2 regions of the Dethiobacter alkaliphilus AHT 1 genome follow, and region 1 is predicted to be linked to the other one. Evidence: a T-box and tRNA genes for the amino acid it is inferred to sense, from the RefSeq annotation. Region 1 holds a T-box; the other holds one or more tRNA genes.
What was found. The T-box of region 1 lies ahead of serS (serine--tRNA ligase). A T-box ahead of a tRNA ligase gene usually reads a tRNA of that ligase, here a tRNA-Ser.
Positions count from the first base shown of each region.

Region 2: it has a tRNA-Ser gene. The T-box ahead of serS (serine--tRNA ligase) is inferred to sense a tRNA for this amino acid. The anticodon was not compared.

Region 1 covers NZ_ACJM01000022.1:92-5,176, reverse strand. The annotation lists gene DEALDRAFT_RS14330 (mechanosensitive ion channel family protein) at 1-1,134, opposite strand, end outside; gene serS (serine--tRNA ligase) at 1,153-2,433, opposite strand; T-box leader at 2,482-2,682, opposite strand; gene DEALDRAFT_RS14320 (TMEM165/GDT1 family protein) at 2,789-3,349, shown strand; gene argS (arginine--tRNA ligase) at 3,457-5,085, opposite strand, start outside.
Region 2 covers NZ_ACJM01000015.1:7,952-25,653, reverse strand. The annotation lists gene DEALDRAFT_RS12585 (4Fe-4S dicluster domain-containing protein) at 86-358, opposite strand; gene DEALDRAFT_RS12580 (2-oxoacid:acceptor oxidoreductase family protein) at 358-1,041, opposite strand; gene DEALDRAFT_RS12575 (thiamine pyrophosphate-dependent enzyme) at 1,045-1,797, opposite strand; gene DEALDRAFT_RS12570 (transketolase C-terminal domain-containing protein) at 1,813-2,901, opposite strand; gene DEALDRAFT_RS12565 (hypothetical protein) at 2,996-3,643, opposite strand; gene DEALDRAFT_RS12560 (pro-sigmaK processing inhibitor BofA family protein) at 3,925-4,197, opposite strand; gene DEALDRAFT_RS16570 (DUF2508 family protein) at 4,184-4,510, opposite strand; gene recR (recombination mediator RecR) at 4,882-5,478, opposite strand; gene DEALDRAFT_RS12545 (YbaB/EbfC family nucleoid-associated protein) at 5,500-5,820, opposite strand; gene dnaX (DNA polymerase III subunit gamma/tau) at 5,835-7,412, opposite strand; gene ablB (putative beta-lysine N-acetyltransferase) at 7,474-8,337, opposite strand; gene kamA (lysine 2,3-aminomutase) at 8,321-9,592, opposite strand; RNA gene ffs (signal recognition particle sRNA large type) at 9,966-10,229, opposite strand; tRNA gene DEALDRAFT_RS12525 (tRNA-Ser) at 10,252-10,342, opposite strand; gene DEALDRAFT_RS17585 (hypothetical protein) at 10,459-10,608, opposite strand; partial or broken gene DEALDRAFT_RS17580 (peptide-methionine (S)-S-oxide reductase MsrA) at 10,666-11,022, opposite strand; gene pckA (phosphoenolpyruvate carboxykinase (ATP)) at 11,236-12,816, opposite strand; gene DEALDRAFT_RS12510 (ammonia-forming cytochrome c nitrite reductase subunit c552) at 13,183-14,229, shown strand; gene DEALDRAFT_RS12505 (acyl-CoA dehydrogenase) at 14,272-15,969, opposite strand; partial or broken gene DEALDRAFT_RS12500 (arsenate reductase family protein) at 16,132-16,431, opposite strand; gene DEALDRAFT_RS12495 (YwbE family protein) at 16,551-16,757, opposite strand; gene DEALDRAFT_RS12490 (YajQ family cyclic di-GMP-binding protein) at 16,868-17,359, opposite strand; gene DEALDRAFT_RS12485 (ABC transporter substrate-binding protein) at 17,434-17,702, opposite strand, start outside.

The DNA.
Region 1 (5,085 bases):
TTTCATTGTTATCTGACTGTCCTGCTGTTGTTTTAGGTACACAGTGCGAATCGGGAAAGGAATGTTTATCTTTTCTTGATTGTAGCGCTGATGCAGCCTTTTAACAAATTCATGGACTAAAGCAAACTGCTTGACAAATTCATTAGCCCGTAGGATTACTATAAAGTTAATGCTTGACTCGCCGAAAGAACGGTATAGTATTAACGGATCAAAATCCTTTTGGGCCCCTTCCACTTCCTGTATGGTCTGACGCGCCACATCAAGAGTTACTTCTTCAACTTTTTCCAAATCACTGGCGTAATTGACCCCAACTTCAACCAGCACCGACATCTCTTTACTCGGCAGATTAAAATTGGTTATACGGTTTGCCGCTACTTTTGAGTTCGGAATTATCAACATATTGTTTGCCATGGCACGGATGGTGGTGTTGCGCCATGTCAGATCGGCAACATACCCTTCCTCTCCGCTTTCCAGTTGTATATAGTCTCCCAGACGTATCTGCCGTGACGCCAAAATCTGCAATCCGGCAAACAGATTAGAGAGCGTGTCCTGTAAGGCCAGGGCCAAAGCCAACCCGCCCACACCAAGCGCGGTCAGAATCGGAACAACCGAAATTCCCAGTGTATTTAGAGCCACCAAACCACCAATGACGAAAATAACGGTACGGGTTACGTTGAACAAAAGCGTGGTAGAGGGCAGAACACCCTCCACGCTGCTGGTGTAGCGACTCAGGGCCGTTGTAACCACATTGGAGACAAACAGAGTCAATGATAATGTAATGGAAATGGCCACCAGCACCTGCAGCGCCCCCGACGCCGCCTCCGAAACCTGCTGTTGGAGCGGCGCATACAACAAAGCAAAATAGAGCCCGGCGGCAGTAAACCAGAACGTTGTGAATCCCCTCAAGGCCTTTAGCAAAGAGGTCCTGCCTTCTTTTTCATCCTGCTTCGCTTTTGCCAGCATCCTTCCCAATAGCAGCGTATCAATCAATAGCCCAAGAAGAAAACCTCCGGCTAAGATGCCGATGGCTAACAGTAAGCTGCTGTCCACCGTTTCAAAAACTTCGGCTATTTCTATTTCAAACACTTCAGTTATATCTATTGCAAACACCCCGTTTAAATCTTCTGGCTGCATAGATGTTACTGTGTAAGATTACTTGCCGATGTAGTCGCTTTTCAGGCCGGGCATATACGGGCGCAGCGGTTCAGGAATCAGAACGGTGCCGTCTTCCTGCTGGTAGTTCTCCAGAATAGCGGCCACAGTGCGGCCCACGGCAACACCGGAACCGTTTAACGTATGCACAAATTCCGCTTTGCCTCCCTGGGCGGGGCGGAAACGAATGCCGGCACGGCGGGCCTGGAAATCGCCGAAGTTACTGCAGGAAGAGATTTCTCTGTAGGTGTTGTAGGCAGGCAGCCAAACCTCCAGATCATATTTTTTTGCCGCCGCAAAGCCCAAATCTGCGGTGCACATTAACATGGTCTGGTAGGGCAGTCCCAGTCTTTTTAATATTTCTTCCGCATTGGCGGTGAGAGTCTCCAACTCCTGCATGGAGTCTTGAGGTCGGGCAAATTTAACCAGTTCCACCTTGTTGAACTGGTGCTGGCGAATCAGTCCGCGGGTATCGCGGCCATGGGCCCCTGCCTCTGCGCGAAAACACGCGCTATAGGCCACGTAGTGTTTGGGCAGGTCTTCTTCTGTAAAAATCTCTTCCCGATGCAGGTTGGTCACCGGCACTTCGGCGGTGGGAATCAAAAAATAATCGGTGTCGGCTACCCTGAAGGCATCTTCTTCAAATTTAGGCAGCTGGCCTGTGCCCACCATGCTCTCGCGGTGCACCATAAACGGTGGGAAGATTTCCGTATAGCCATGCTCTGTGATGTGAAGATCAAGCATGAAGTTAATTAATGCCCGCTCCAGTTGTGCTCCCTGGCCTTTGTAGAATGCAAAGCGGGTACCGGTCACTTTACCGGCCCGTTCAAAATCTATAATATCCAGGTTGGCTGCGATATCCCAGTGGGGCTTTGCTTCAAAATCAAAAGTGGTTGGTTCGCCAAAATGGCGCACCGCCACGTTTTCCTCCTCCGTCTGGCCCACCGGCACATCTTTGTGGGGAATATTAGGCAGGGTAAGCAGAATCTGCTGCAGTTCATCATCCACATTGCGCACATCGTTATCCATTTCTTTAATTTTTTGCGATACGGCACGCATTTCTTCAATGACACCGGAAGCATCTTCACCGGAGCGCTTCATCTGTGCTACCTGCTCCGAGACCTTATTTCGCTTCTGCTTTAACTGCTCCACTTCATGCAAAAGACTGCGGCGTTTTTCATCCACTTCAGCAAATTGATCGATGGCCGCTTCCTCTCCCTTATCATCAAGGGCTTTTCGGACCACATCCAGATTATCCCGGACAAACTTTAAATCCAGCATTTTTTACCTCCTTTATGTTTCGTGACAAACACAAAAATAACTCCTCCCTGCAGGGACGAGTTTTCTCGCGGTACCACCCTGGTTGACCAAAAATATTGGCCCCCTCAATGTGCGCAACATGCACCACGGGACGGGTTAATCCCCGCCCACCTCCAGGTCGGAATTCACCTGCCGTGTTCCCGGTTTGCACCAACCACCGGTTCTCTGAAAACATGCAGTCAGGCTACTTTTACCTTTCATCGGCTATTTCCATATGATGTATTAATAGTATACCCGCGTTTTTGGAAAAATGCAAGTTAGGAAGAATTCTTTGTGTTATAATAAAATCCAGCATTTTAGACGGGGTGAAAATATAATGATTGCTTTCTTTGTTACTTTTTTGGCAATATTATTGGCCGAGCTGGGTGATAAATCGCAGTTGGTTACACTGACCCTTTCCACCCGTTTCCCGCCTCGGCAGGTGGTAGCCGGCGCCTTGGGGGCTTTGGCGGCCCTTACCGCCCTGGCGGCAGCTTTGGGGGATTTTATGGCTGATCTTCTGCCGGAAACCACCATCCTGATTGCCAGCGCCCTGTTCTTTTTTGCCGTGGGAACCTGGATGGTGTTCAGACAGGAAACTCCCGACGGAGAAGTGGAGGAGCCCCGGCATGGGGTGGCTACCCAGACATTTGCCATGATTTTTCTGGCAGAGTTGGGTGATAAAACACAATTAACGGTAATTGCTCTGACCGCTGCTTACGGAACGCCCATTCCCGTATTCCTGGGAGCTATGGCAGCTCAGTTTGTTAACCACGGGGCGGCGGCGTATCTGGGGTCCCGCTACCTCACCCGGCTGCCGGGCCGGACAATAAAAATTGTCAGCGCTGCTTTATTCTTCTTCTTTGGCGCCGCCATGCTGTATAGTGCAATATTTTAAGAAAAATACGCTTGTTGAAGCTACCTTAGCAGCTTAGCAAACTGCGTTAAAATTTAAAACAAAGAACTCCTGCCTCTTTTGACAGGAGTTCTTATTAATTGTATGTGCTACATTTCTTCCGGTGCTTCAATCCCCAACAGATACAGGCCGTTTACCAGGACCTGACGCACGGCATCAATTAAAGCCAGCCGGGCATTGCGGATATCATCTTCCGCATTTAGAACAGGACACTGATGATAAAAACGGTTAAAGGCGGCGGCTAAATCCAGCAGATAACGGGCCAAAACCGATGGCTTTAAAGTATCTGCAGCCCGGGCAATGGCATCGGAGAAGCGGGCGATGGTCCCCAACACCAGCTGTTCTTCGTCGGAAACCAGCAGGGTGGCATCAAAAGGAGCAGGCCACGCTGCCGCTTTGCGCAGGATACTGCAGATGCGGGCGTGGGAGTATTGGATGTAGGGAGCTGTTTCTCCGGAAAAATCCAACACCTTGTCCCAGTCAAACTCTATGTTTTTTACCCGGTCGTTACTTAAGTCGCCAAATATAACCGCACCTATCCCCACCTTTTTAGCCACTTCATACTTGTTTTCCAATTGGGGGTTCTTTTCCTGAATAATCTGGTGCGCCAGCTCGGTGGCCCGGTTTAATACATCCTCCAAAAAGATCAGTGTACCCTGACGGGTGGACATCTTACCTTCTTTAAAGCGAATCAGGCCAAAGGGTACATGAGTACAGTTTTCGGCCCATTCATAGCCCAGCTTTTTTAAAACGGCAAAAACCTGCTGAAAATGCAGGGCTTGATCAGCACCCACCACATACAGCATTTTGGAGAAGTCATGCATCTGGTGCCGATAAATTGCGGCACACAAATCCCTGGTGGCATACAGGGTGGCGCCATCCTGCTTGCGCAACAGACAGGGTGGCATGTTGCTGTCTTCCAGGTTAACTATTAAGGCACCTTCAGAGACTTCCGTCAGGCCTTTTGTTTCCACTTCCCGGACCGTGTCATCCAGCATTTCGTTATAGTAACTCTCGCCCTGATAGGAATCAAAATGAACACCAAGGATGTTGTAGATCCTCTTGAATTCCGCCAGGCTCAGGTCGCGAAACCGCTGCCATAGCTGACGCGCCTGTTCATCGCCGTCTTCCAGCTTTTTAAACCAGGCGCGGGCTTCTTCATCCAGAGCCGGTTTTTCTTCCGCTTCCCGGTGAAAACGGACATAAAGCTCATAAAGATAGGTGATGGGATCCTCCTCCAGGCGGGTATCGTCACCCCATTTAAGATAGGCCACAATCAGCTTTCCAAACTGCGTGCCCCAGTCACCCAGGTGGTTAATTCCCACACTTTTATATCCCAATGCTTCATGGATGCGGTACAGAGAGTTGCCAATAACAGTGGAGCGCAGATGGCCCACTCCAAAGGGTTTGGCAATATTAGGTGCGGAAAAGTCAATGACTACGGTCTGGCCGCTGCCGGACTTGCGTTGGCCGAATTTTTCCCTCTCTGTCTGCACTTCATCCAGGGTAAGCTGGGCCAGCATTTTTCGGTCACAGAAAAAATTAATATAAGGGCCGCGTGCTTCCACCCGGTCAAACAACTCACTTGCCGGCAGTTTTTCCGCCAATTCCGCGGCAATTTTGGGCGGTGCATTTCTTAATTCTTTGGCCAGCTTAAAGCAGGGAAAAGCAAAATCGCCCATTTCCGGGGTAGGCGGCGTTTCCAGGTCATTGGCTAT
Region 2 (17,702 bases), on a different contig from region 1:
AACGTACCTGCATAAAAGGGGTCCATTGTTTTAAATAATGGCAAAGCGGCCGGGCACAAAGCCCGGCCGCACAGAAAACAAACTATTACTTATTAGCTGCCTTTTTCTTGTCAAACTTCTCAATGAGAATGGCCGCATCGGGGCAGACCATCTCACAGATGCCACAGGCAATACACTGCTCCAGGCGAGCAGGCCCCATAATGGGAGTGCCGTACACGCCCAACTCTTTTGCCCAGTCCAGCACATCGGTGGGACACTTTTCCTTACAAAGGCCGCAGCCTTTGCACAGGTCGGGCGAAACGTTAAACATGCCTTTGGGGCCCTCGTAGCGCAGGTTTCGGAATTTTTTCTCAGCCATTACTTCCCCTCCTCCTGCAGCGCTTTTTCCACAAGCTCAATGCCCTTTTGCAGCGCATTGTAATTTAGCTCGCGCAGCTTGGGATTATCTTCGAACTTTTTGCCCAGCTTTGATTCCAGCGCTTTCTTAATGGTTTCAATGTCCACCACATCTGTACCGGCAGCCCGCACTGTGGCTCCCAGAATAATCATATTGAAAACCCGGGGATGGAGCTCCTGTTGGGCAATATCGGTGGCCGGAATACCCACTACCTGTTTGGCATGTTGGGGCAGTTCCACCTGACCCGACTTAGGCTGCTCACTGCCGGAGTCGGCCATAGCCTCGGGAGCTACGGTATCGTAGGTCTGCACACCCACCGCCTCATCATCCACCTCAGGAGGTGCAATCAAAGAACTGTCATACACAAACAGAGTATCTTTGGTCACGTACTGCATGGTCCTGGCCACGGCCCGCTCACTGAGAGCAATTACAATATCACCGTGCTTAAACTTAGGTGAGCCGATTTGCTCTTCAGAAATCTGCACAAAGGCCACGGAAACCCCGCCGCGCTGTTCAATACCAAAGTTGGGAATATATAATGCTTCCTTGCCTTCCTCATTACCCGCTTCCGCCAGGATGTCGCCAATAGCCTGTACGCCCTGGCCGCCTTCACCTGCAATTGCGATTTTTACCAGTCTGGCCATCGTCTACCCCTCCTTGTTTTCATCCGGTGTCCGGAGTTCGCCCGTTTTGAAGTAGTTGGCCATGTCCTCTTCCATGAAAGCCCAGGTCTGCTTCGCATTGGTGCGCCAGTTGGTCGGACAACTGGAGATAACTTCCAGGAAGGAGAAGCCGTTACCAGCGATTTGGTTTTCAACGGCTTTCTTCATAAACCGCTTTAACTGCTTGGTGTTGGAAACGGTAGCCCGGGCCACATAGGCGCCGGGAGAAGCAATGGCCGCCACCATTTCCGGCCCCAGGGTGGGGTTACCTGTTTCTTTGGGATCACGCCCATATGGCGAGGTCTCCGTTTTTTGGCCGGGAAGAGTGGTGGGGGACATTTGTCCGCCGGTCATCCCGTAGTTACAGTTATTGACCACAATAGCCATAATCTTCTCGTTACGGAACGCAGAGTTAACCAAATGCTGTGAACCAATGGCGTAACCGCCGCCGTCACCCATATAAGCTATGGGCAGCAGTTCGGGATTGGCCCGCTTAAGCCCTACCATTACCGGGTTTGTCCGTCCGTGGTGTGTCTGAACGGTATCCACATCAAAGAAATCCCAGGCGAGCAGGGAACAGCCGATATCTACACCAAATACCATCCGGTCCTGGATTTCCAATTCGTCTATTACTTCACCCAAAATCTTCAGCACAATACCGTGTCCGCAGCCGGGGCAGAATTTATGCGGCTTGGACTCCAAGTGCCAGGATTTGGGCATTGCCAAACGTTCAGCCATTTCTCTCCCACCTTTCTACCGGGTTTTCTGGATATGTTCCACAAGTTCTTCGGCGGTAATGCCGACACCCGGCTTATAAATTGTATCAAAGTTTTCAACGGGAATATTAAACAACGCATCTTTTACCAAACGTGCCAACTGTCCTAGCGCAGATTCAACCAAAAGGAAGTTGCTGCACTTCTTTGCCACTTCACGGAGCTGCTGATTCGGGAAAGGACGCAGTGTAATGGGGCGGAAATAACCTACTTTAACGCCTTTTTCCCGCAGCCGGTTCATGGCGGCAATTGCGGCACGGCTTACCACACCGTGGGAAATTATAACCACATCTGCATCTTCGATGTTTTCTTCTTCCCACTCGGTAATCTCTTCGGCCATTTTCTCCCACTCTTCCTGAATGGGCATCGATGCCTCATACAGTTCCTCTTCCACACTATAAGCATTACGGATATGACGTGCGGGGCGATCCTTGCCGGGCACACCTTCCTGTCCCAGGGTGGCCTCCGCCTCAACCAGCTCAATGCCGCGGTCTTCCGGATTGTACATTGTTACCGGCTCGCGCATTTTCGCCTGATAACCGTCACCCAGCAAAAATACGGGGAAGCGGTACTTCCAGGCCACATTGAAAGACTTAATGGTGTAATCATAAACTTCCTGATGCGTTGCGGTGGAATACACAACACGCCAGCCTTCGCCGTTTCCGCCAAAGGTCACCATATTTACTTCCTGCTGGGAGTAAATAACGGTTGCTGTGGAAGGGCCTCCACGCTGCTGCACCACCACTACCATTGGAATCCGCATCATTTCAGCCATGGAAACCGGTTCCTGGAACAATGTGGTACCGGGTCCGGCGGTGGCCGAAAATGATTTTCTTCCTGCCAGTGCTCCACCAATGGTGGCAAAACCGGCGGACAGTTCATCTTCGGTCTGCAAAAACTTTTTGTCAAACTTCGGTGCCAATCTGGTCCAGTAATGCATGACTTCGTTTTGGGGTGTGATCGGGTAGCCATACATAATATCGGCCCCCGCGGCCACAGCTGCCCAAGCCACGACCTCATTCCCCGTCATGAAAACTCTTTTTTCCTCCTGTACGGGCTTGTCCGTCATCCAACACACCTCCTGAAAGCTAAGTACTTATCTTATCTATTTATTAGAAATGCGCGCTTATTCAATTTCCTTAACGCGCTTTTCAATACTGACTCTACCAAAACGCTCTTTCCATAAACCGTTTAATATAGCGAACCGGATTGCCGCGGTGGTCTTTCTCACCCAACTGGCTCTTAAAGCGCTCTTCTGCAGAAGTGGCAATTACGGGAACGCGCAGAGCCTTTGCCGCATCACTGACGATATCGGCGCCCCGACGGATTATATCCAAATCGGTCTCGGCCCCCAGATGGCTGTTGTTGATGACACCATCCAGCTTGGGAAAGCCCTGCAGATAATGCAGTATATCTTCCAACGTAGCCGTCATGGGCCGGGCAACATTTAAAACGGCAAACACTTTCAGATCCGACTGGTCAAAACCTTCCAACAGATTAAATACCTGGCTGCCGCCCACACCGTAGCCCACATCCAGAATTACATGGCCAGGCCTTTTTAAAACCCAGCGCATTTCCGGCTTAATAACAGAGCCGGCCTCACCCAGGCCAAAAGCCTCCTTTGTTTCCCAGGCAATTACTTCCAGGCCCTGCTTTTCCAGCTCTTTTTTCAGAGGACGCAGGGTATAAAACGGCTCCACCAAATCCAGATCCACCAACGTTACCGGTTCTTCACCGCCAACCAGCTCCAGTGCGCGGTTTATTGCATTTTCACTTTTACCGCTGGCGTATTCTCCCACATAGGCTTCCATTATTCGCAAAAAAAAGTCCCCTTTACGCTGTACGTAGGTACAAAAATAGCTTGTCCACAAAAAAAGAAAACCCTCGTGACGAAAGTAACGGCCCGGGAGCCATATTTATCCGGGCCGTGTCAGTCTATGTATTGCTTTAAGGACCGACAGGTCCCCTTTTTCAGAATAAATGGGCAGCTACACCCCGAATTATATCACTCCCCTCAACCCAGCGTCAAGGTATTGCGCGCTTTATTGTAATAACTTTTAGAATCTTTTAATTGGTTTAGAATTTTCTAATACTACCCCAGCATGCGCTGCAAAAGTATCAACATGAGCAGACCCGGCAAACCCATATAGCCCACCACCAGTGCAGTTACAGCATTGATGCCGATGGACAGACTGAATAAACCTGCCGCCAGGTTAAATACCAACAGGACCACTGCCCCCACCGCTCCTGTCAGGATCAGCCGCAAAACAAGCAGTGCCGGCCCGGCCAGCATTTTGGCTACAAAATACAGCACAAAAAGGCCAAAGACCACAGCAAGAGCAACGTTAAAATCAAATGTTGGCACGCGCAGCCCTCCTTTCCCGCAAGGCATCCAGCGTAGCCGGCAAACGATACCCTTCCCGACGCGCCTTTTTTAACAGGTAGGTGTATTTTTTCTCCGCAGCTTCCATGGCATGAATGGCGTGATCCACCAAATCCGGATCTGTTACCTGATTAAAATGGGACATGGCTGCCTGCCATTCCTGACGGGCATCCTCTACCAAATCAAACAAATCCTTCTCCTGTGGAGTTGTGGCAGCGGCCTCCGACATGGAAAGCTTGGACACCACAGTTTCCCAAAACATATAAAGCTGCTTTTGCAATTCCGCCCTTGTCACGGTAATCCCTCCCGAAAGAAATGATTATTTCGTATTAATAAACTATATGATAACCATATCTTTCCTATGCCTATTCATGCTTTTTGATATTCACATCATTTTCCGGCATCAGTATGCGCATTTTTTGGGAAACTATTTATAGGAGGTGTGTAAATAATGCCCGACCTGACATGCAATAGTGACTGCAAGTTTCAAAAGGAGGGTAAATGCACACTGGAGAGGGCCGACTGGGCAAAAAGCAGCGACGGCGCAGAGTGCATGTCCCATTTGTTTGAGAAGGAAGATTCTTGCCGATTCTGATCTTGCCGGAGGGACCTTCTGCCGGCGCACAAAAAAAAGACGGCTGTGCCGTCTTTTTTCTTTATTGTTAACTATACATCCCGGCGCCCTTCCAGAGCACGGGACAATGTGACTTCATCTGCGTATTCCAAATCTCCACCCACCGGCAGGCCATGAGCTATCCGGGTCACCTTCAGCCCCAGCGGTTTTAGAACTCTGGCCACATACAAGGCAGTGGCCTCTCCCTCCACATTGGGGTTTGTGGCCAAAATAACCTCACGTGCCCGGCCTTTTTTGATGCGCTCCAACAACTCACGCATGCGCAGCTGCTCCGGGCCGATGCCGTCCATGGGAGAAATGGCTCCTCCCAGTACATGGTACAGCCCTTTATACTCCCGGGTTCGTTCCATGGCCAGCACGTCACGGGAATCCTGAACAACGCAAATAACCGTGTTGTCACGCCGCTTATCCCGACAAACAGTACAGGTTTCATCATCACTGAAATTTCCGCAAATCCGACAGTACCGCGTCTTGTCCCGGGCATCCACCATAGAACGGGCAATGGCCACCACCTGGTCCCTGGGCAGGGAAAGGAGGAATAAGGCAAACCGCTGGGCCGTTTTGGGCCCCACTCCAGGTAGTTTCTGCAAGGACTCTATTAGCCGGGAAATCGGCTCAGGGTAAATCACAAACGTTCCCTCGCCTGCACTTTAAAATAACCCTGGGGGCAAATTCATGCCACCGGTTAGCTTCTTCATTTCCGATGCGCTCAACTCATCCATTTTACGCAGGCCCTCGTTTACCGCAGCCAAAATCATGTCCTGCAGCATCTCCACATCTTCAGGATCAACGGCTTCCGGGTCAATGGTCAGACTAACCATTTCTTTTTTGCCATTTACCTCCACACGAACCATGCCGCCGCCACTGGTGGCTTCAACCACCTTTTCCTGAATCTCTTCCTGCATCTTGGCCATTTGCTTTTGCATCTTCTGAACCTGTTTCATCATATTGCCCATGTTACCACCATACATTGCTTTTTGCCTCCTTATGTGCCGGACTCATCAATGACCCGTCCGCCAAAAATTTCCACCGCTGAACTTATCAGTTCGGCAGGGTCTTTTTCCTCAGGTTGCTGCTGCTGCAGTGAGCCGTTTTTTCCCACCACACAACGGATGGCCGGCTCCACAGCAAAAACTTTTTTCAGTACCTTTTGCAAAGACCGGCGGTTCTCCGCACTCTCCATCATTTCACAATGAAACGGTCCGGAAAACTGCAGCTCCAGCACTTTTTCATCGCAGGAAGACACCTCTCCCGACAATAATAGCGCATGTGTTTTCACGCTTTCCTTGCGCACCAGCTCCAAAACCCGGGGCCACAACCTGGGAAGGTTCTCAATGGATGCCGTTTCCCCTGCGGGCTCTGCCGCCCGTTTTTGCTCCGGAAAAGAATTCTGGGCTGGGGTTTCTTTAACCACAGGGGTATTATCCGGCTTAACATCTGCCGGCTTGGATACAGGAAGCTCCTGCTGCCGGTCTTCTGCCTGCGGCGCCATAATACGAAAGATGGCCAACTCCCACAGCAGGCGGGGGCGCGAAGCCCAGCGCACCTCGTTTAACAGCCCGTGTAATTCGGAAAGGATATGGCCGATGGTGCCCATACCCAACTGCCGGGCCTGTTTATGTAACCGGCCCGCCCAGTCCGGCGCAATACCCAGAGCCACCGCATCATCACCACAGGTCAGAGCCACCATCAGATCCCGATAGTAACTGATGGCCTGCCGGGTAAAATGGTGTAAATCCTTACCGCCGGCGGCCACTTCCTGCAAAAGAAGCAGCGCCGCCGCCAAATCACGGCGCAGCAGAGAATCTGTAAACCGGTAATACACATCTCGGCCCACGGCACCCAGGACAGCCAAGACATCTTCATCGCTAATATTACCTTCGCTATAAGCCATAATTTGTTCCAAGAGGGACAAAGCATCCCGAAGTCCGCCCGCCGCCTCTTCCGCTATGAGATAAAGTGCATCATCCTGGATTGAACGTCCACTGTCGTCAACCACACTACGCAGCCTTTCGGCAATATCGGTCATGCCGATTAAGTGAAAATCCAGCCGCTGGCAACGGGAAATGATGGTGGCCGGCAACTTATGAGGTTCAGTGGTAGCCAGCACAAACAGAACCCGTCCCGGCGGTTCTTCCAAAGTCTTCAAAAGCGCATTAAATGCTTCCTGAGTCAGCATATGCACTTCGTCAACAATATACACCTTATGGCGGACTTCCACCGGTGAATAACGAGCCTTTTCCCGCAGCTCCCGTATCTCATCGATGCCGCGGTTGGAAGCGGCATCAATTTCCTGCACGTCCATCACCCGCCCGGCCTGAATGCCCCGGCAGGCCGCACATTCATTACACGGTTCACGGGACGGACCTTTTTCACAGTTTATGGCTTTGGCTAGGATTTTAGCCGCACTGGTTTTCCCTGTTCCACGGGGGCCGCAGAAGAGGTACGCATGTGCCAGCCTATCCTGCTCCAAAGCATTTTGCAGTGTTCTGGCCACATGCTGCTGCCCCACCATATCGGCAAAAAACTGCGGCCGCCACTGTCGGTATAGCGCCTGATACATTTTAACCACCCGTATCCTTTTTTATCTATTTCCCTAATTCAGCGTCGGCGCATAAAATCCTTTAGCCTGAAATGAATTTTTGCCAAATATTCATATCCTCGTAGCCGCCGCAAATACGGCAATTATTAACCAGCCGTCCGTAGTACTCATACCCGGCGGCGGAGAGAACAATATTTATGCCGGGCAGAAGCGCCCGGGACAAGCTGTAGAGGCAGGAAAGACCCAACTCTTTTCCCACATCTTCCAGCTGCACCACCAGGTCTGCCAAAAGGCCCTGGCCGCGATAGGCCGGATCCACCGCACAATCGGTGACCTCCGCATTGCGCATTTCACGGTCTGTATCCAGGGATGCGGCACCGCATAAAGTGTCGCCGTCTGTGGCCAGCCAGAATACCGTCCCTGACTGCATGGCATCCTGGACAAAGCCCGGATCCGACAACGGTGTGGGATATGAGTCCCCAAAAACCGAGTAATACAGCCTGGCCAGCGACATACTGTCTGCCGCCGTTGCCCGGCGAAAAGAAAACTTTGGATTTATTTTGCCGCCGGCCTTCTCTTTGGCCAGCGCCATACTTATAATTTTATCGGCTTTCTCGCTGTCGCGGGGCTTTTTTCGTGTAGAATCAAGATATGCGGACATACAGTACGCATCCACTCCATTAAAGAAGCCGGGAATTTTCCCTTCTTCCACAAAGGCATCCTTAAACGCAGGCCGCTCCTCATTACGAATATAAGCTATGGCCTTGCCGTAACCTAAAGACTTGGCACCTTTTAGCAAAGCTTCTGCGGACAGCCGGGTGCTTCCGTCGTGTGACATTAACTTCATTCTGCTATTGTATGGATCGGCAAGAAGTACGCTGCGGTACCCTTCACCGTCCCGCCGGATGGTATAAGGACTCCGCCGTTGATCATGATTTTTTAGCATCACCGTTTCTCCTTTTTTCTCTGATATTACCCCTGGGAACCAAACTCACTTTCCGCTCGGCAAACAGCTTGGCCAGACCCACCTTGTCTGCACCGGGCAGCAGGCGGCTGCAGTTCTCACAATGCATGCAGGGGCTGCTTTTCTCCTTAGGCTCGGTATAAGCAGCAATTACACCTTCATAATTGCGCAAAATAACTTTTTCATCGGACATGGAAATCATATACTGCGGACTGACAGGAATTTTACCGCCGCCACCGGGCGCATCCACCACAAAGGTGGGCACAGCCAAGCCGGAAGTATGGCCCCGCAGGTGTTCAATAATCTCAATACCTTTGGCCACCGATGTTCTAAAGTGCTCCAAACCGGGGGACAAATCGCACTGATACAGATAATAGGGACGAATCCGGTTCATCAAAAGCCGCTGGGCCAACACTTTATAAAGGTAAGGACAGTCATTAATACCCCGCAGCAGTACCGACTGGTTCCCCAGCGGTATACCGGCATCGGCCAGCATGGACACCGCTTTCTTGGCCTCATCTGTTAATTCTGTGGGATGATTGAAATGGGTATTAATAAACAATGGATGGTGTTTTTTCAGGACATTACAAAGCTCGGGGGTCACCCGCTGCGGCAGCACCACCGGCGTTCTGGTCCCGATGCGGATAATCTCCACATGCTCAATGGCCCGCAGTTTCCCTAAAATATCATCCAGATAATCATCAGAAATCAACAGGGCATCGCCGCCGGAAATCAGCACATCCCGGATTCCCGGGGTATTGCGGATATAATCCAGCGCCTTGTCCACGTCGCTGCGGGGCAGGGCCTGATCATTTGTGCCGGCCATGCGCCGTCGCGTGCAGTGGCGGCAGTACATGGAGCACTGGTCGGTTATTAAAAGCAGCACCCGGTCAGGATACCGGTGGGTCAGGCCCGGAGCCGGTGAATCCACATCCTCAAACAAGGGATCCTCCGCCTCACACTCACCACTTTCCAGTTCGGTGGCGGTGGGAATAGCCTGCAGGCGTATAGGACAGTTGGAATCTTCCGGATTCATCAACATGGCGTAGTAGGGCGTAATAGCCATCCGCAATGTATCCAGGCAACTGGCCACCCCTCTTTCTTCAGCCTCGGTCAGAGCTACCACCTGGCGCAGTTCTTCAACGGTGGTTAGCCTGTTTTTTAGTTGCCACCGCCAATCCCGCCACTGTTCTTCAGTTACATCCTTAAATAAAGGTACCTCTTTATAATTTCTCATGGTTCCCTCCTCTGGGTATGGGCAAAAAAAACGCTTAAAAATTTTGGAGTATTTCCCCAAAAGCTTTAAGCTTTCTTCCAGCCCTGATTTTTTCTCTGCCATTTATTGTATCATTTCCACAGAGCTGAAGCAAATGGGGTTATACTCGCTACTGCAATCTTCATAGTGCACACCCGGCTACCATGGCCGTTATGCATATATCATCCCCAAATCCTACGAATAACAACAATAGATGGACAAAAACACCCCAAGCCAATTTATTACCTGTTGTAGTAAATGTGGACAGATAAACCTGCCTGTCCTCGCAGAGGGTCCCTCTGTCCACACAAAAAATCCCACTCGTGTGAGTGGGATTTTTAATCCAAAATTCTGGCCGCGCACCTGCCTTTGACTCTTTCTCCCAGGCGTTACCCCGGCAGTTAGCTCAGACCAGGCTATCCCGTGGCACCCGCAAGGACTTGCTTACCGCTGCTTCCTTCCGGACCTGACGGGGTTCACAAGCTTACGCCGCACAGGACCCGGTCGTCGACACCACTTACCTGGGTCAGACCCCAAGATCCAGAGCCGGGGGCAGGAATTCAACCCTGCTATAGCGGGTTGCAGGTACAGGGCACCGCTACCTCCCCGTCTAGCACGGCCAAACTTTTTTATAATAAAAATGGCGGAGAGAGAGGGATTCGAACCCTCGAGACGCGTGAACGTCTACCCGCTTTCCAGGCGAGCGCCTTCGACCAACTCAGCCATCTCTCCGTACAAACATAATAACGTATTTAATTGGTCGGGAACATTGTCTCGACAATAATATATTCTACTACTCTTTGAATCTTTTTTCAAGTGCTTATTGTTGCCAATTTTGCGCAAACCATTCAACCCAGCTTTGCCACATGCTTCAGCAAGGCTTGCCGGCCCTCATCTGTCAGGCCAAATCTGTCTATTTCGGCCTCAAGCATCTCCATTGTCCCGTATCCCGCCACATAGCCATTGATTCTGGCAGCCACCGAGGAGCGCACAAACATTTCAAAGTCTTTGTAACATGCCCGCAGCTCGTTTGTCAATTGCGCAAATTGTTGCAGATAATACTTTTGATGGTAATCTTCTGCAGCATAAAACTCTCTTGCCGCCACAACCGTGGTATAAAGCTTACCGTTTTTTGCTTCCCTGGCAGTCAGAGTTTTCCGGGCCAGCGCTGCCTGCTCTTCATTATGAAAAAAAACAATTGAAGTATACTGAACGGGTCGGGCTAAGGCCGGATTATGGCTTTCCCAAAATATATCAAGGAGCTGGGCATAGGTAATCTGTCGAGGATCATATTCCAATTGAATGGTTTCGGTATGGTCACCAAGATTATGATAGCTGGGGTTTTTCTTGCTGCCTCCTGCGTACCCCACACATGTCCGGAAGACACCTGTTAAGAGCCCGAACCGGGCATCAGGGCCCCAGAATCATCCCAACGCAAATGTAGCAGTTTCCAGTGCACCGGGAACATCGGCGTCCAACGGCAACCGGCCTGCATTACACTTACCGCTCATGTAAAACACCTTCCTTTTAAAAGATATGTTTAGCATACCCCACAAAGGAAAAAAAGAAATTTACAGATTGTTAATAAGAAGAAAAATGCCGGCGATGGCCGGCATTTTCAGCTGCTATTTTGTTTTGGGCCCGGCGCTTCGCACCTCTTTGGACACATCTGTAAACTTGGTAAAATTGTCAGCAAAGCGGGCGGCCAAATCAGCGGCCCTGGCATCATATTCTTCCTTATTTTCCCATGCTTCCCGTGGCTGCAGCAAGCGGTCAGGAACGCCCTCCACAGTTTCCGGCACCAAAATATTGAATACTTCATCGGCAGTAAACCCGCTTTCTTCAATACTGCCGTTTAAGATGGCTGTAATAATGGCCCGTGTGTAATCCAAATCAATCCTTCTGCCCACTCCGTACGGCCCGCCGCACCAGCCGGTGTTAACCAGATATACTCTGGCATTGTGGGACTCCACCTTTTCACCCAGCATTTCAGCATACACACCGGGGGACAGCGGCAAAAACGGTGCGCCGAAACAGGCGGAAAATGTGGCTTCCGGTTCGGTTACGCCTCGCTCTGTACCGGCCAGTTTTGAAGTATAGCCGGACAGAAAATGGTACATGGCCTGCTCCTTGGTCAGCCTGGCCACCGGAGGCAGCACACCGAAAGCATCGGCGGTAAGAAAAACAATTACATTGGGGTGCCCTGCAATACCGGGAACCACCGCCCCGGGAATATGCTCTATGGGGTAAGCGGCCCGGGTGTTTTCCGTAATACTGGAATCGGCGTAGTCCGCCACTCTGGTTTCCGGATGCAGCGCCACATTCTCCAGTACAGAACCAAACTTAATGGCTCCCCAAATCTGCGGCTCCTTTTCTTCCTTTAAATCAATGCACTTGGCATAACAACCGCCTTCAAAATTAAAAATCCCGCGATCGGACCAGCCGTGCTCGTCGTCACCCACCAGAAAACGCTCCGGATCCGCCGACAGTGTGGTCTTGCCTGTACCGGAGAGGCCAAAAAAGAGAGCCACATCTTCGTCTTTACCCACATTTGCCGAACAATGCATGGGTAAAACTCCCTGGCTGGGCAAAAGGCAGTTCAGCACAGAAAATACCGATTTCTTCATCTCACCGGCATATTCGGTCCCGCCAATGAGCACCACCCGCTTTTCAAACGAGATGATAATAAATGCTTCTGAGTTGGTGCCGTGTACTTCCGGATCGGCTTTTAACTCCGGGATATCAATCACGGTAAACTGAGGGCAATGTTTTGCCAACTCTTCATTGGTAGGGCAGATAAACAGCTGCTGCGCAAAAAGATTATGCCAGGCATACTGGTTAATTACCCGAATGGGAACGCGGTATTTATCATCGGCGCCGGCAAAGCCGTCAAATACGTACATGTCATGCTCACGCACATAATCCATCACCATGGCATAGATGCGCTGAAAATATTCGGGAGCCAGCTTTTTATTATTATTCCAGTCGATTTGAGAACGGATGGACGGTTCATCCACAATGAATTTATCCTTGGGTGAACGTCCTGTGTACTCTCCGGTCAGGGCTCTTAGCGCCCCCGTTGATGTAAGAACACCTTCTTCGCCGGCCAGTGCCGCATCCACCAACTGCATTACCGACAGATTTCTCTGCGCCCGTTTCGGCTCGATGAGATTATTATCTCCATCCACCTGCGCATTTGCTTTCATTTTGTTTAATCCCCCTCTAACAACAAAAAACTTCCTTAATAGTTTTGGAAGAAAGTTAAGTGTATGTAACTGTAGACCAACAAAGATATTTTAACATACCTTCACCCTGTAAGGAACTCCATTTTTACGAAAAAGTCAGGAATTTTCCGATTTTTATAATAGGACTAACGATTTATTTTTAAACAATGTAGCAAGTTTTTGTCGAAATCAAGAAGGGGTTTTACAAATATGTGTCGAAATTCGCATCTAATGACATATGTACCCCGACAGCCAGGACATATGAACATTGCAGCAAGGGAGGTTTGTCCGATAAGTAAATTGTGGCTGGTATTAGTAACTTCTATGAATTAGGGGGTAAGACAAAAAATGAAAAAGCATTGGTTATTGGTAGTCATTCTGGCCTTTGCCCTGTCAGTAGCCGTTATAGGCTGTGGCGAAAACGGCAATAACAACGACAACAACAATGGTGACGTAAACGGCAATGGCAACGGCGCTGCAGTGGAAGGATTGCTGGAAGCAACCAACGCCATCACCGCAGAGTGGAGAGAATCGGGTAAGCAGTTTGCCATGGCCGGAGTTGCCGACAGGCCCGGCGCTGTCTGCGCATCCTGTCATGACGGCTTTGGCTTTGCCAACAAAAACGGAATCAACTTCGCTGACCAGTGGAACCCGGGCGGAGCCGATGAAGATATGGACATGTTCCCCGAACATATCACCGGCCTTACCTGTGAAGCTTGCCATGCCGGCGCAGGCCTGGATTACATGGAAAGCGGCACAGTAGAGCTGCCCTACGGCACCGTTGACAACGCCGGCACAGGCGCGGCCTGCATGTTCTGCCACAGCGGCAGAAGAGACACTCCGGCAGCTTTTGCCGAATACGAAGCAGGTGAAGCAACAGGCTTTACCTATCCGCACTACGGCCCCGCCGCAGTATTTACCGGCATGGGCGGCATGGAATATCCCGACATGGATTATGCCTCCACCGGCGCACACGCCAACCTGGCCGACAGCTGCGTGGCCTGTCATATGCCCGAAACAGCTGACGGCTACAAAGCACATAACTTCACCATGGATCTAGCATACATCGACCAGACCTGCGGCAGCTGCCACAGCGGCCTGGAAGATTACAACTACAACGGCTATCTTGATGAGATTCAGGGCATGATGGATACCCTGCAAGAAGCAATCTTTGAAGCAACAGGTGCTACAGGCCTGTCCTCCGCCAGAGGCCAGCTGGTCTTTGAAACCGACGGTGAGCCCCTGGGTGTTGAAGACGTTGACCTGGCAGCTTTCGTAGCAGCCTACACCTGGTATGAAATCAACTATGAAGGCAGCATGGGTATTCACAACCCGGCCTACGCCAAGTCTTTGATCGAAAACTCTTACTACAGACTGACTGGCGAAGAAATGTAAAACAAAAAATATCCTGGCCCACACGGGTCAGGATTTTTTTTGTTATGGATTCATTTCATAGACATCTTTTAGAGCATAAACATGGTTTTGCCAGACCTGATGATATCTGCTCTCATCTGTTTTGGGTTTGTGGATCATCTGCAGCAAATAATCCATCTGCTTCTGGTTGGTTGCCGGCTTGCCGTAAAGCTGCAGCGCAAATTTAGCAAAATCCCGCACCATGAAATCAAAAATCTGATCCACCAGCTCATCTTGCAGCTCATAGATGTTGGCATTTTCCAAAATGAGCTGGCCGTAAACCACCAGAGTAAAGATCTCACCCAGCGCCAGAAGAAAATCTGTATCGCGGCTTTGTTTATCATCGGGGGTGGCGGCCATCAGCATCTCTTTAAATATAGCAATCTGTTCTCTGAAAAGACGCACATTTGCCACATCACGGCTCTCATAAGCCGCTTTGTAATCATGGAACCGGATCTTACTCAAGCCGCTGGCCGGGCCCTGATTAAACAAAAATTCATCGTGCTTAGGCTGATCCTGCCGGGCAAGATCCGGATATTCCTGTGGGTTAAAGAAGTAATTGCGCATAAACTTGACAATCAGGGCGATATTGACATGAACCGTTCCTTCAAGTTTGGGCATGGCGCGAATGTCTCTGGCGGCCATCTCAAAATATGTATCCCGCTCAAACCCCTTGGCGGCAATCACATCCCATAACAGATTTATGACCTCTTCGCCCTGGGTGGTTACCTTCATCTTCACCGTTGGGTTATAAAGCAGGTAGCGCCTGTCCTGCGGTGAGGCGGCCCGCATATAGTCGGCGGTGCGCAAAGCAAACAGCTTCATGGCCACCAGGCGGGTATAGGCATCCACAAACATCTGCTTTACGTGGGGAAAATCGGTGACATACATCCCGTACAGCCGGCGGTTTGCCGCATGATTCAATGCTTCATAGAAAGCATGGGTACAAATGCCCACCGAGGCCCATCCTAAATTATACTTTCCCACATTAACCGTGTTCAGTGCGTCATCCCAGGCATCCTGGCCCCGGGATAAAATATCTTCCTCTCTTACCACATAATCGTTCAGCTTAAAATCTGCCACATACGACTGGGCATTGACCACGTTCTTAACCAGTTCATAGTTTTTATTCTTATAATTGGCCACAAAAAACACATAATCGCCGGTATCACTCATTTTGCCGAAAGTAGACACCATTTCCGCCACATTGCCGTTACCGATATAATATTTCTCCCCGTTGGCCAGATACGTCCCGTCGTCTTGCGGAGTGAGAGACATTTCCGTGGAATAAATATCCGCACCATGGTCCCGCTCAGACAGACCAAAAGCAAACACTTCACCCTTTTTCAAAAGCTCTCCTGCTCTGGCCTTTGCCTGCTCATTGTCACTCATCCAAATGGGTCCCAATCCCAGAATAGACACCTGCCAGGTATACCAGTAATGTAACCCGTAAAAGGCCAGAATCTCATTAAACTCACAATTGCGCCAGGTATCCCAGCGGCAGTCTTCCCCGCCATAGGCAGGCGGTGTCAAAAGCGTGGCAAAAATCTCATTTTCCTTGATAAATTCCAGCAAATCTTCATACCACACCCGCTCCCGGTCATCCTTTTTTAACTGACGCTTTCCCTTATTCTCAAAAAATTCAATGGTCTTCAGCATAATCTGGCGTGAACGTTCATCGGCATATTCCCTGTTGTGTTGTTTGGGATTTAAAAGAATCAAAGTCAAACACCTCCCGTTAAGATTATTTTACCTACGTAAATTTTATGCTCTGCAACAATATTTTGCAACAAAAAAATGAGACTTTTGGGAACAGTTCCCAAAAGTCTCACAAAAAAGGGACGGACCTTTTTTTGCATTCCTGTGCAAAATATTGCATACCTGCTACAGAAGCGCTTCCATCTCCTCAGGCTTAAAGCCCATGGTCAGGCGTTTACCATCGGTTAGTAACGGCCGGTACATTATCCTGGGATTGGCCGAAATCAGCTCTTTTGCCTCTTGTGGAGATACGGCTTCTGCATCCTTGCCCACATCCTTAAAAGCTTTGCTTTTAGGGTTAATTAATTCATTTACCTGTAACCCGGCACGCTTAGCCAACTCCTCCAACTCTTGGGCAGTAGGAGGTTCTTTCAGGATATTGCGGTACGTAAATTCCACATCTTTTTCCGAAAGCCACGCTTTCGCTTTTTGGCAGGTCCTTCAGGCCGGGAAACAATAAAATTCCAACATTCTTATCACTCCTAGCTTTTCTTTACTTAAGTATAGCCCGAGCCGGGTTAAATCTCCTTAAGCAAAAATTGCATTTAGGCTTCATCTTCTGCGAGAATATTTTTAACCCGCCCCACCACGCCGCTGGTCAGGCGGACTTTGATGCCGTGAGGATGGGTTTGTGATTTTGTCAGAATATCTTTAACTGTACCTTTGGTTAACGTACCCGTTGCCTGATGCTGCTTTTGCACCACCTCCACAGCGGCACCGGGCTGAATCTTGCTACGCTGTTTGTTTTCCATTTCATCGCCACTTTCTCAGTTGTGTTAGCTAAATTAAGACACTGAAGCACCTGACTCTCAACTATTTGTTGCAGCAAAGTGGGACAGTTGACCTGTCCCCTTGTCCCATTTTAGCGGTAGTTGGCAAACTGCAGTTCCAGGCCGTAGTCCTGGTCTTTGAGAAAAGCAATTACGGCCTGCAGGTCGTTTCTGCTTTTACCGGAAACGCGGACCTGGTCATCCATAATCTGCGCCTGCACCTTCATTTTTAAACCCTTAATATCTTTGACAATCTTCTTGGCCGTATCAGTTTCAATGCCCTGCTTCAGTCCGATTATCTGGCGGACTGTACCGCCGCTGGCCTCTTCCACCTTACCGTAATCCAGGTTTTTGATGGGCACTTTACGCCGAATCAGCTTGGACTGCAGAATATCAACCACACTTTTCAGGCGAAAATCATCTTCGGCCACCACTTTCAGATTACCGTCCTCCAGGCTTATTTCCGCATTACTTCCCCGGAAATCATAGCGCTGCTGAATCTCTTTATTTGCCTGGTTGATAGCATTATCCACTTCCTGCAAACTAACCTTGGACACAACATCAAAAGACTCGTCTTTTGCCATATTTATCCCTCCCTGTAACCTTTACCCTTAATTATAACCCTTTTTTGCCATTTTACAAACTCTGCTACCAGTTTCTAATTAATTGCATCTTTAACTGAGTCTGCAACCTCTGCCGGCACCCAGCCGGTCCATATTTCTTCAAACTCATTTAAAAACCAGATGGCTGCTTCCTTTTCTGTCGCATCATTTTCCTCCATGTAGGCCAGAGCTTCACTGGTTAGTTCACTACTGGTGGAGTAGTGACTAAAAAACTCCACAGCATCCGGCGCTTCTTGCGGCAAATCTTTCTGCACAGCAATGGTTATACGCTGCGATGGAAACTCTGTCCGGAACCCATCACTCC